DNA from 3 places in the Pseudoalteromonas sp. KG3 genome. Region 2 is predicted to be linked to each of the others. Evidence: predicted binding sites of a transcription regulator. Region 2 holds the regulator's gene; each other region holds the start of a gene.
What was found. Region 2 encodes ArgR, which controls arginine synthesis, uptake and breakdown. Its sites were predicted from a motif close to ANTGAATANNTATTCANT; they were not measured.

Region 1 (3,290 bases), 1.7 Mb from region 2:
TGAAGGCATTAAAATTAGCTATTTTAATGATTGCGTTGGTCATTTTATCGGGCTGTGCTGCTAAGCCTGCACCTTATGATTACACGGCTTATAAAAATAGTGATCCTCGCTCTGTTTTAGTACTGCCTCCGTTAAATAATAGTAATGAGGTGATCGCGCCTTATAGTGTGTTAGCGACAATTACAAAGCCATTAGCTGAATCAGGTTATTATGTATTTCCTGTTTCTTTAGTGTATGACACGTTTATGAATAATGGCCTCACAGTAGCACAAGATATTCATGCAGTTGCCCCTCAAAAATTGCATGAGATATTCGCTGCTGATACAGCCCTATACCTAGATATTACTGAGTATGGTACGTCTTATGTGGTCATTTCTAGTGATACTGTGGTGAAGTTAAATGCAAAGCTCGTTGATCTGAAAACCGGTGAGTTGCTGTGGCAAGGTACTGCCAGCGCTGCTAGTAGCGAGCAACGTTCAAGCTCTGGTGGTGGTTTAGTTGGGGCGCTTGTTTCGGCAGCGTTAACCCAGATTTTAGAAACTGCGACAGATGCAGGGTATGATGTATCAAAGGTAGCTGCGGGAAGATTATTATCGGCTGAGGCCTATAATGGTTTGTTGCATGGTCCTCGCTCACCTAAGTACGGACAAGCTGTCAAACTATAACAGTTTAATACTTAGATAAAATACATAAAATGAAGCTAGCTTGGCTAGCTTCATTTATATTATTTAACCTGAGCTCACATCAGGTTATTTAGCTTAATTAGAATGTTTAAGCGTAATATTGCGGCCCCCTAAATAGCCAAATACGGCGCACAATGCACTCGCAAAAGCGCATAACCACAAGGTAGTTGTCCAATTACCAGAGTAACTATGTAATGCTCCTGCGATAATCGGCCCAGAGGCGGCAAGTAAGTAACCCAAGCATTGCGCCATACCTGACAGGGAGGTGGCTTGTTGGGTATCATGAGTACGTAAGCTAATAAACGACAAACCTAAAATAAAACAAGCGCCTGAGCAAAACCCTAAGGTGACCGCCCACAGTGAGGCAAACTCAGGTAAATAAAGCAGCCCAAGTGAGCCTGTTGCGGCTATTAGTGCTAACAAGCTGGTTAAAATACGTTGATCTTTAAGCTTTGCCAACAATGGTATTAAGATAATGCCAGGCACTGCAGACGCTACTTGAAAGGCACCTTGTAGCGCACCCGCATGCTGAGCTGTATGGCCACCTTCAATCAAAATACTCGGCAACCAACTAATCATAATATAGGTAAAAAATGAATTTAACCCCAGCAGTAAGGTAATCTGCCACGCAAGTGCTTCGTGCCATACTTTGTTGCTGTTAACACTCGCCAGCAGATCTTTGGTGGGCTTAGTATGCAATTTTAACTGCGGTAGCCAAACAATAATACTCACTAGGGTAAGTAAGCCATAACAAGCAAGGGCTAATTGCCAGCCCATACTTTTATATTCAGCCAGCGGAATAATAAGCGCGGCATAACTGCCACCAAAAATACCCATCGCTAGTACGTAAGTAGAGGTCATTACCGCCACTTTATGTGGGAAGTCGCGTTTAATTAAACTCGGCAACAGCACGTTACCTATTGCGATGCCAATACCTATGATAGCGGTGCCTAAATACAACATAGCTGAAGAGTTTATTAATCGTGACGCCAGTCCTAGGCCAATTAGGATTAGTGCGATAAATAACGATATTTCCAAGCCTTGTTTTTTAGCTAGGCTTGCCGCCATTGGGCTTGCCAGTGCAAAGGCAATTAATGGTAAAGTAGTGAGCATACCGGCTTGAGAAGGGGTTAAAGCAAAGCTTAAGATAATTTGCTCAAGCACAGGAGCAAGCCCTGTAACCGGTGCGCGTAAGTTAGCGGCAATAAAGATAATGCCTAAAATTAAAATAGCAGAAGAAAAAGCAGTTCTTTTAATGGCAGTCGAGTTCAAAACTAAAATCATCAATAAGAAAGAGGGAGCGCAATTATAGTCTAAGGAGACACTGCGTTGATATTAAATGGGATGAATAGATTTTCATTTCAAAAATAATTAACCCCACTTTTTAAAGTCATCCGTTTATAGGTTTAGTAATTCATATTTAATAAAAGCTAAGGTGACTTTATGAATAACAAGATGAGTAACATCCAAGCAATTAATTTACGTTTAACGGTGTTGAGCCTTGCGGTTATAGTTGGCTTAACCGGTTGTGAGCAAAGTTCACAAAGTGAGGTTGATGAACAACAAAACCAAACAAACAATGCGGCGAAGAGCAAACAAAACGATGAACAGCAATTAGAGCTACAAGTGCAAACAAGGCAGAGACAACATGCTGTAAGTTATGAAGCCATGCCGCAAGGGATGATGCATGCAAGTGTTGCTATGCAGCGCCCGATATTGCCGCCAGATCCAGTTGATGACGTGGTATTGGTGTCAGAGCAAGATCGTGAAAACTATTTAAAATCCCAGCAGAATCCAGTTAAACAAACAGTCACTGAGCCGGTATCTACTTTCTCAATTGATGTAGACACGGGCAGTTACAGTAATACTCGTAGAATGTTAAATATGGGGCAGCTGCCGCCAAGTGATGCGGTACGCGAAGAAGCTTTTATTAACTATTTTGATTATGACTACAGTGCGCCTGAAACTATCAGCACACCGTTTAAGGTGCATACTGAGGTTGCAACGGCGCCTTGGAATGAGCATCGGCAATTACTTAAAATTGGCATTAAGGGTTTTGAAATTGAAAAAGCTGATTTAAAAGCGGCGAATTTAGTGTTTTTACTGGATGTATCTGGCTCTATGAATGCACCCAACAAATTACCCTTATTAAAAACCAGTTTAACCATGTTAACTAAACAATTAGATGAAAATGATTCTGTTGCCATTGTGGTGTATGCCGGAGCCGCAGGCGTGGTATTGCCAGCAACTAAAGGCAATGATCAACAAGCTATCAGCGCAGCGTTAGATAAGCTGGCCGCAGGCGGTTCAACAAATGGCGAGCAAGGCATTGAGCTTGCGTATCAAATAGCACAGCAGAACTTTAAAAAAGACGGTATTAATCGGGTGATTTTGGCCACCGATGGCGACTTTAATGTAGGCATGCAATCGGTTGATAAGCTCAAAGAGCTGGTGGCAGCAAAGCGCAAAACGGGCGTTGCACTAACCACGCTTGGTTTTGGCCAAGGTAATTATAACGATGGCTTAATGGAGCAATTAGCTAATATTGGCAACGGCCAACATGCGTATATTGATAACATTAACGAAGCACGCAAAGTACTGGTTGAT
Region 2 (3,290 bases):
TACCCAAGTGCGCTTTGAGCTTATTGCTGATATTCGGCGCATTATCAAAAATCAGCAAGTATCCGCAGTGTTTGTCACCCATTCCAAAGAAGAGGCGTTTGCATTTGCAGATACATTGGCAATTATGGATTGCGGTAAAATTGTTCAACAAGGCACGCCGGAGCAGCTTTTTAACACGCCAAACTCAAAGGTAGTTGCAGAATTTCTTGGTCAGGGCATATACTTAGACGCAGAAGCATTAACAGCAACTGAATATACTACTGCTTTTGGGCGAGTTGAATCATTGCTTGCACAAAGCCATGCAAAGCATGTTGGGCAACTCTATGTTCGCCCACATCATCTTGAACTAATGCCTTTGCAACCACAAAGCAGTCCTGCAAACACGGTGACTATATTAAACCGCCGATTTGTTGGCTCACACTTTGTGTATAAGGTTATCATTGCTGGGCAAGAAATTGATGTTGCTGCTCAGTTGGGTCAATCATTTTTAGTAAATGACGATGTAACTATAAGAATAACACCGCACACGGTTAACTTTTTCGCTGAATAACTACATTCACGTTCTACCGTGTAGGACTTTTGAGTTAAGGAAATACCATGGCGCAAGCGCAGTCAGGGATTTGTGCTGAAGCAAACTTGCACGGTTTACATTTATTTTTTAATGTACTTGATGGCCACGATGAGTCATTACGCAAAAAATTAAAATATGTGAGTGCTATTCAAGATGAGTTTTCAGATCAGTTCTCTGAATCTATGCTCTCTAGTGTGGTGGCTGTAGGGGCGCAGTATTGGCCGCATATTTTGCCTGAGTTTCTGCCGAGTCAATTACAGAGTTTTCCTAATATTACCCATAGCGATCATGTTATGGGTGCACAGCCGTTTGATTTGTTTGTGCAAATTCGCTCCGACCGAGAAGATGTCAATCATCTGTTTGCATTACAAATACTGAAATTATTCTCCCCTGATGTTGAACTCGTTGAACAGGTAAGAAACTTTCGTTTTCTTGATGGCCGTGATTTTAATGGTTTTATCCTCGGTGGTGACACACCACATGGCCGCCAAAAACGCCTCACTGCGTTAATTAATAAACCGGATCACTTTGAAGACCAAGGCAGTTATGTGCATATCCAACGTTATAAACATGACTTGAGTGTATGGCAAAATCTACCATTGAGTGAACAAGAACAAATAATGGGCCGTACGCGCTTAGATAATAACTTAATTTTCCCCGCAGTGGAAAATAGCCATGCAGTACGCACTGAGCTTAAAGATGAGCAAGGTCAACCACTGCAGTTGAATCAAAACATGCCTTATGGCGATGTGTATGAGCAGGGAATATTGGCGATCAGTTATGCGGCGCAGGGTAATGCGTTTGAGCAAATGTTATTGAGTCGATTGGGGCAGGGCGATTGCTATGACCACTGGCTCGATTTTACGCAAGCTGATATGGGTTCAGCATTTTTCGCCCCATCAATTAGCTTTTTAAAGCAGCTATAACTGTTTAAACCGTATCAAATAAAACGCGCACCCGCTCGAGTGTTACATCAATCTCGGAAATTTTTGCTGGGGCGATAAAAATCGTATCGTCACCGGCGATAGTGCCAAGTACACCATCTGCTTTACCTAATGAGTCTAACAATCGAGCGATCAGCTGTGCAGCACCTGGGCTGGTACGAATGATGATCATCATTTCGTTATGCATAATATCAATCACTAACTGGCGTAACGGGCTTTTTGCCGTTGGAACACCCATTTCCGCAGGCAAACAATAAACCATTTCTTGTTTGGCATTACGTGTGCGAACTGCGCCGAACTTGCTTAACATGCGGGAGACTTTACTTTGGCTGATATTATCAAAGCCCTGTTCTTTTAAAGCATCGACTATTTCGCCTTGAGAACCAAAATTTTCTTCTTTTAAAAGTGCTTTAAAGGCTTTAACTAACGCTTCTTGTTTATCTTGTGGTTGCATGTTGTTGTTCTGCTCTGTTATTTGATGACCTAAATTCTACACAAAAATGCATATTTATGCAGTAGTTGTTTAGCTTTGCTTACTCTTTGGCCTTTGTAAATAAAAAAAATTTACAACTATGGTCGAAATTATATGCAAAATAAGCAGGATAAATTTGTCTTTAGGCGCTAATTTCTTTATCTTAGTGCCACAAATATTTTCTACCTTAAATTACGGAGAATTCCAATGAAAGTTGCTGTATTAGGTGCTGCTGGCGGTATCGGTCAAGCGTTGTCTTTATTATTAAAAACAGGCTTACCAGCTGGTTCTGAATTATCACTTTATGATGTTGCTCCAGTTGTTCCTGGTGTTGCTGTTGATCTTTCTCACATCCCAACTGACGTTAAAGTTGCAGGTTTTGGTGCTGATGCACTAGATCAAGCATTAACGGGTTGTGATATCGTGCTTATCCCTGCTGGCATGCCACGTAAGCCAGGTATGGACCGCGCTGATTTATTCAACGTAAATGCTGGTATCATTAAAACATTAGCTGAAGGTATTGTTGCTAACTGCCCTAAAGCATTAGTAGGTATCATCACTAACCCAGTAAATGGCACTGTGCCAATTGTTGCTGAAGTATTCAAAAAAGCGGGTACTTACGATGCGAAACGTGTTTTCGGTATCACTACTTTAGATGTGATCCGTTCTGAAGCGTTTATCGCTGAGCTTAAAGGTGTTGATGTTGCAACTGTGAAAGTACCAGTAATTGGTGGTCACTCAGGTACAACAATTCTACCGCTTCTTTCTCAAGTTGAAGGTGTTACTTTCACAGATGAAGAAGTTGCTGCATTGACTCCTCGTATCCAAAATGCCGGTACTGAAGTAGTTAACGCTAAAGCGGGCGGGGGTTCTGCTACATTATCAATGGGCGCTGCTGCTGCTCGTTTTTGTATGTCGCTAGTTAAAGGCTTACAAGGTGAAGACGTAGTCGATTACGCATACGTTGCTGTTGAAAATGGCGATGCTGCATACTTTGCTCACCCAGTACGTTTAGGTAAAAATGGCGTAGAAGAAATTCTTTCATACGGCGAGCTAAGCGCATTTGAACAGCAAGCTAAAAATGATATGCTTGATACGCTTAAAAAAGATATCCAAGAAGGTGTTGATTTCATCAACGCATAATCTTGATTTACCTCGGCAGTTCGTTGAGGTAAAGATTAAAAAAGCCTGCATTTGCAGGCTTTTTTGTGCTCGAAGGGTTGTTGTTCGCTAATAATTACGATCAACAGCAATACGTGCCAAGCTGATCAAGGCTTCTTTATATGGCGATTCATCTAATACC
Region 3 (3,290 bases), 1.5 Mb from region 2:
AGTATCATTGTTACATCAACAATAAATAACCAAGGTCCAATTTACGTATTGACGCTGATAACGGTACTTGATGTGCTCACTCGCTGCCAAGCAGATGAGATAGACTTAGACGACCTAGAGATGTGGGCGAATGTTATAGAATCTAGATCTGATATCGACTACAGTGCTGTAGAAGGCGTAATTTATGCCCTCAGTAACAGCGAACAAATGGGCGAGCTTGATAAGAGCAAAGTCGCGAGACTGATTGAGTTGTTTAAAGCTTAGACGAGTTCTATGTATTTAAGAACTCGACATCTGAGCAAATGCAACTGAGTTTAATTAAAGCAGCTTGCTTTAATCATTTCACTAATAATATGTTGTGATGGCTTTATTTTTTCCATCGCTAAAAACTCATCCGGTTGGTGGGCTTGGTTAATAGAGCCCGGCCCCATTACGATAGTCTCGCAGCCAAGTTGCTGAATAAACGGCGCTTCGGTGCAGTAATTTACGGCAACGGCTTGCTCCCCCGATATTTTTTCTGCTAATTGTACTAATGCCGTGTCGGTACTGCCGGTAAAGGCTGGAATAGGCTCGTGCATATCCATCACACTCACTGCATCTGGATATTGATTATTTATTTCAGCCGCTATTTTTAACAACATCATTTGCAGTTCTTGCACACTTAAACCTGGTAATGGGCGCATATCAATATGCATTTCACAGCAGCCACAAATACGATTGGCGTTATCGCCACCGTGAATATGCCCTAGGTTTAATGTTGGGTAGGGAATAATAAAGTGATCTACTGAATATTTATTCTTTAATTCATCTTTTAAAAGTAACAATTTTGCAATTACTTTATGCATCACTTCAATGGCGTTTAAACCACGTTCAGGATCAGAGCTATGACCTGAGCGACCGACTACGCGAATAGCCGTACTCATATGACCTTTGTGAGTAAATACCGGTGTCATATCAGTAGGTTCACCAATAATGCAACGCGCTGGTTTTAAATTTTTGTGCTGACAAATTTGCTGTGCACCAGCCATAGTAGTTTCTTCATCGGCGGTGGCTAAAATTAAAATGGGTTGAGTTTGTGTGGTTTCATCGAGTTCACTAATTGCTTGCAGTACAAAAGCAAAAAAGCCTTTCATATCGATACTGCCTAAACCATATAGTTTATTGTCATATTCGCTTAATTTAAACGGATCATAATTCCAGCGACTATCATCAAAAGGAACCGTATCGGTGTGACCGGCAAGCATTAAACCGCCATCGCCTTGGCCGCGTTTGGCGAGCAAATTAAAGCGACCTTTAGGGCCTGATAACTCTGTAATTTCGCATTCAAAACCTAAGCTGCTACACCAATTGGCAAGTAGCTCAATGACGCCTTTATTACTCATGGCTAACGATTCATCCATAGCACTAATGGAAGGGGCGGCAATCAACTGCTGATACATGGACAAAAAAGACGGTAAAGGCATAAAAAAATCCAAAATAATTATTCAATCTAATTGCATAACAATATAAAAGTATTTATGATGAATATCAATTCACTTTTTAAGCATAAATATATTAAAGCGACGCAATGAATATAAAACGACGATAATCCAGTTTCATTCCCAAAACAGTGTGTTTATGCACTGTCTAACCCGATTTGAATGTAAATATAGTAGTAAAACCCAAAAAGAGTAACGAATGAAAGTAGTGATTATTGGCGCAAGTGGTTATAGCGGCGCAGAATTAGCAAGTTTAGTCGTAAAGCATCCGCAGTTAACTTTAGCAGCGTGTTATGTATCTGAGCAAAGCTTAGATAAAGGCAAGCTATTAAGCGACTTATATCCTGAGCATGTTGGTTTGCTTGATTCTCCCTTATTGCCGCTTAGCGAAAGTGCATATAACGATATCGAAAGCTCAGCTGATTTTGTGTGTTTATGTACTGATCATAAAGTGAGTGTTGATTTAGCGCCACGTTTTTTGAAGATGGGTAAAAAAGTTTTTGATTTATCAGGTGGCTACCGCTTAAGCAGTAATGAAGATTATCAAACTTATTATGGTTTTGAGCATCAACATACTGAATTACTTAAACAAGCTGCGTATGGCTTGGCTGAATGGAATAGTGACGCAATCGCTAAAGCGCAACTAGTTGCCGTAGCGGGCTGCTACCCAACTGCGGCATTAAATGCGTTAAAGCCATTGCAGCAAGCCGGTTTATTGGCTGATCAGCCAGTGATTATTAATGCGGTATCGGGAGTAACCGGTGCCGGGCGTAAAGCCAGTGTAGGCACGCATTTTTGTGAAGTATCGCTTGCACCATACGGGTTATTTAACCACAGACATAGCCCTGAGATTGAACAGCACTTAGGCCATAAAGTGTTATTCACGCCACATTTAGGCAATTTCCCTCGTGGCATTTTAGAAACTATTTATGTGCAATTAAAAGCCGATGTTACTCCAGAGCAAGTCACGCAAGCTTATCAAGTACTTGCCGATGAGCCGTTGATCAGATTGCTTGGTAATAAAATACCTTCAATTAAAGGGGTGGCTAAGCAGCCGTTTGTGGACATCGCTTGGCAACAACAAGGTAGTCAACTGATTGTGATGGCAGCGATTGATAACTTATTAAAAGGTGCGGCAGGCCAAGCACTGCAATGTATTAATTTAGCTATGGACTTACCTCATAGCACAGGTTTAAAAGGGTAACAGTAATGCAAACATGGGTCATCAAACTCGGTGGTGCAGTACTCAACACAGAAGACGCGGCAAAAGCGTTATTTGAAGTGCTAGCTTCACAAACCCAAGCACAGTTTGTGATTGTTCACGGTGGTGGGGCGTTAGTTGATAGTTGGCTAAAAGAAGCCGGTTTTGCCAGCGCGAAACACCAGGGCTTACGGATCAGTCCAAAAGAGCAAATGCCGTACATTGTTGGGGCATTGGCAGGTTGTGCAAATAAGCAATTAATGAGTCAAGCAATCGTAGCAGGGCACAAACCTGTTGGGCTTAGTCTATACGAGGCTGGCATTATTTCGTCGCAGAAGCTTAAAGCACTTGGTCAAGTTGGTCAGTGTGATAGTGGCGTACAAAGTGTGATACCTGAGTTATTAAAACTTGGGCGTCTACCTTTAGTTAGTTCAATCGGTTTTGGTGACGATGGCCTTTGGTATAACGTGAATGCCGATGAAGCTGCGGCGGCGATTGCCAAAGAACTCAATGCAGAAATTATTTTTATGACCGATGTAGAAGCCGTGCTTGATGCAGATAAACAGCCGTTACATCAACTTGACACAAATCAGATCAATACTTTAATTGCA

Region 1: the regulator ArgR is predicted to act here: its motif matches at 2,027-2,044, upstream of NDQ71_RS07920 (VWA domain-containing protein).
Region 3: the regulator ArgR is predicted to act here: its motif matches at 1,520-1,537, upstream of argC (N-acetyl-gamma-glutamyl-phosphate reductase).

What each region holds. Positions count from the first base shown of each region.
Region 1 is NZ_CP098523.1:1,649,064-1,652,353, reverse strand. It holds gene NDQ71_RS07930 (DUF799 domain-containing protein) at 1-665, shown strand, start outside; gene NDQ71_RS07935 (DUF4810 domain-containing protein) at 1-3, shown strand, start outside; gene NDQ71_RS07925 (MFS transporter) at 759-1,967, opposite strand; gene NDQ71_RS07920 (VWA domain-containing protein) at 2,127-3,290, shown strand, end outside.
Region 2 is NZ_CP098523.1:3,357,782-3,361,071, forward strand. It holds gene NDQ71_RS15770 (ABC transporter ATP-binding protein) at 1-550, shown strand, start outside; gene NDQ71_RS15775 (Dyp-type peroxidase) at 598-1,497, shown strand; gene argR (transcriptional regulator ArgR) at 1,502-1,969, opposite strand; gene mdh (malate dehydrogenase) at 2,195-3,130, shown strand; gene ispB (octaprenyl diphosphate synthase) at 3,218-3,290, opposite strand, start outside.
Region 3 is NZ_CP098523.1:1,857,332-1,860,621, reverse strand. It holds gene NDQ71_RS08770 (hypothetical protein) at 1-264, shown strand, start outside; gene argE (acetylornithine deacetylase) at 315-1,463, opposite strand; gene argC (N-acetyl-gamma-glutamyl-phosphate reductase) at 1,678-2,682, shown strand; gene argB (acetylglutamate kinase) at 2,688-3,290, shown strand, end outside.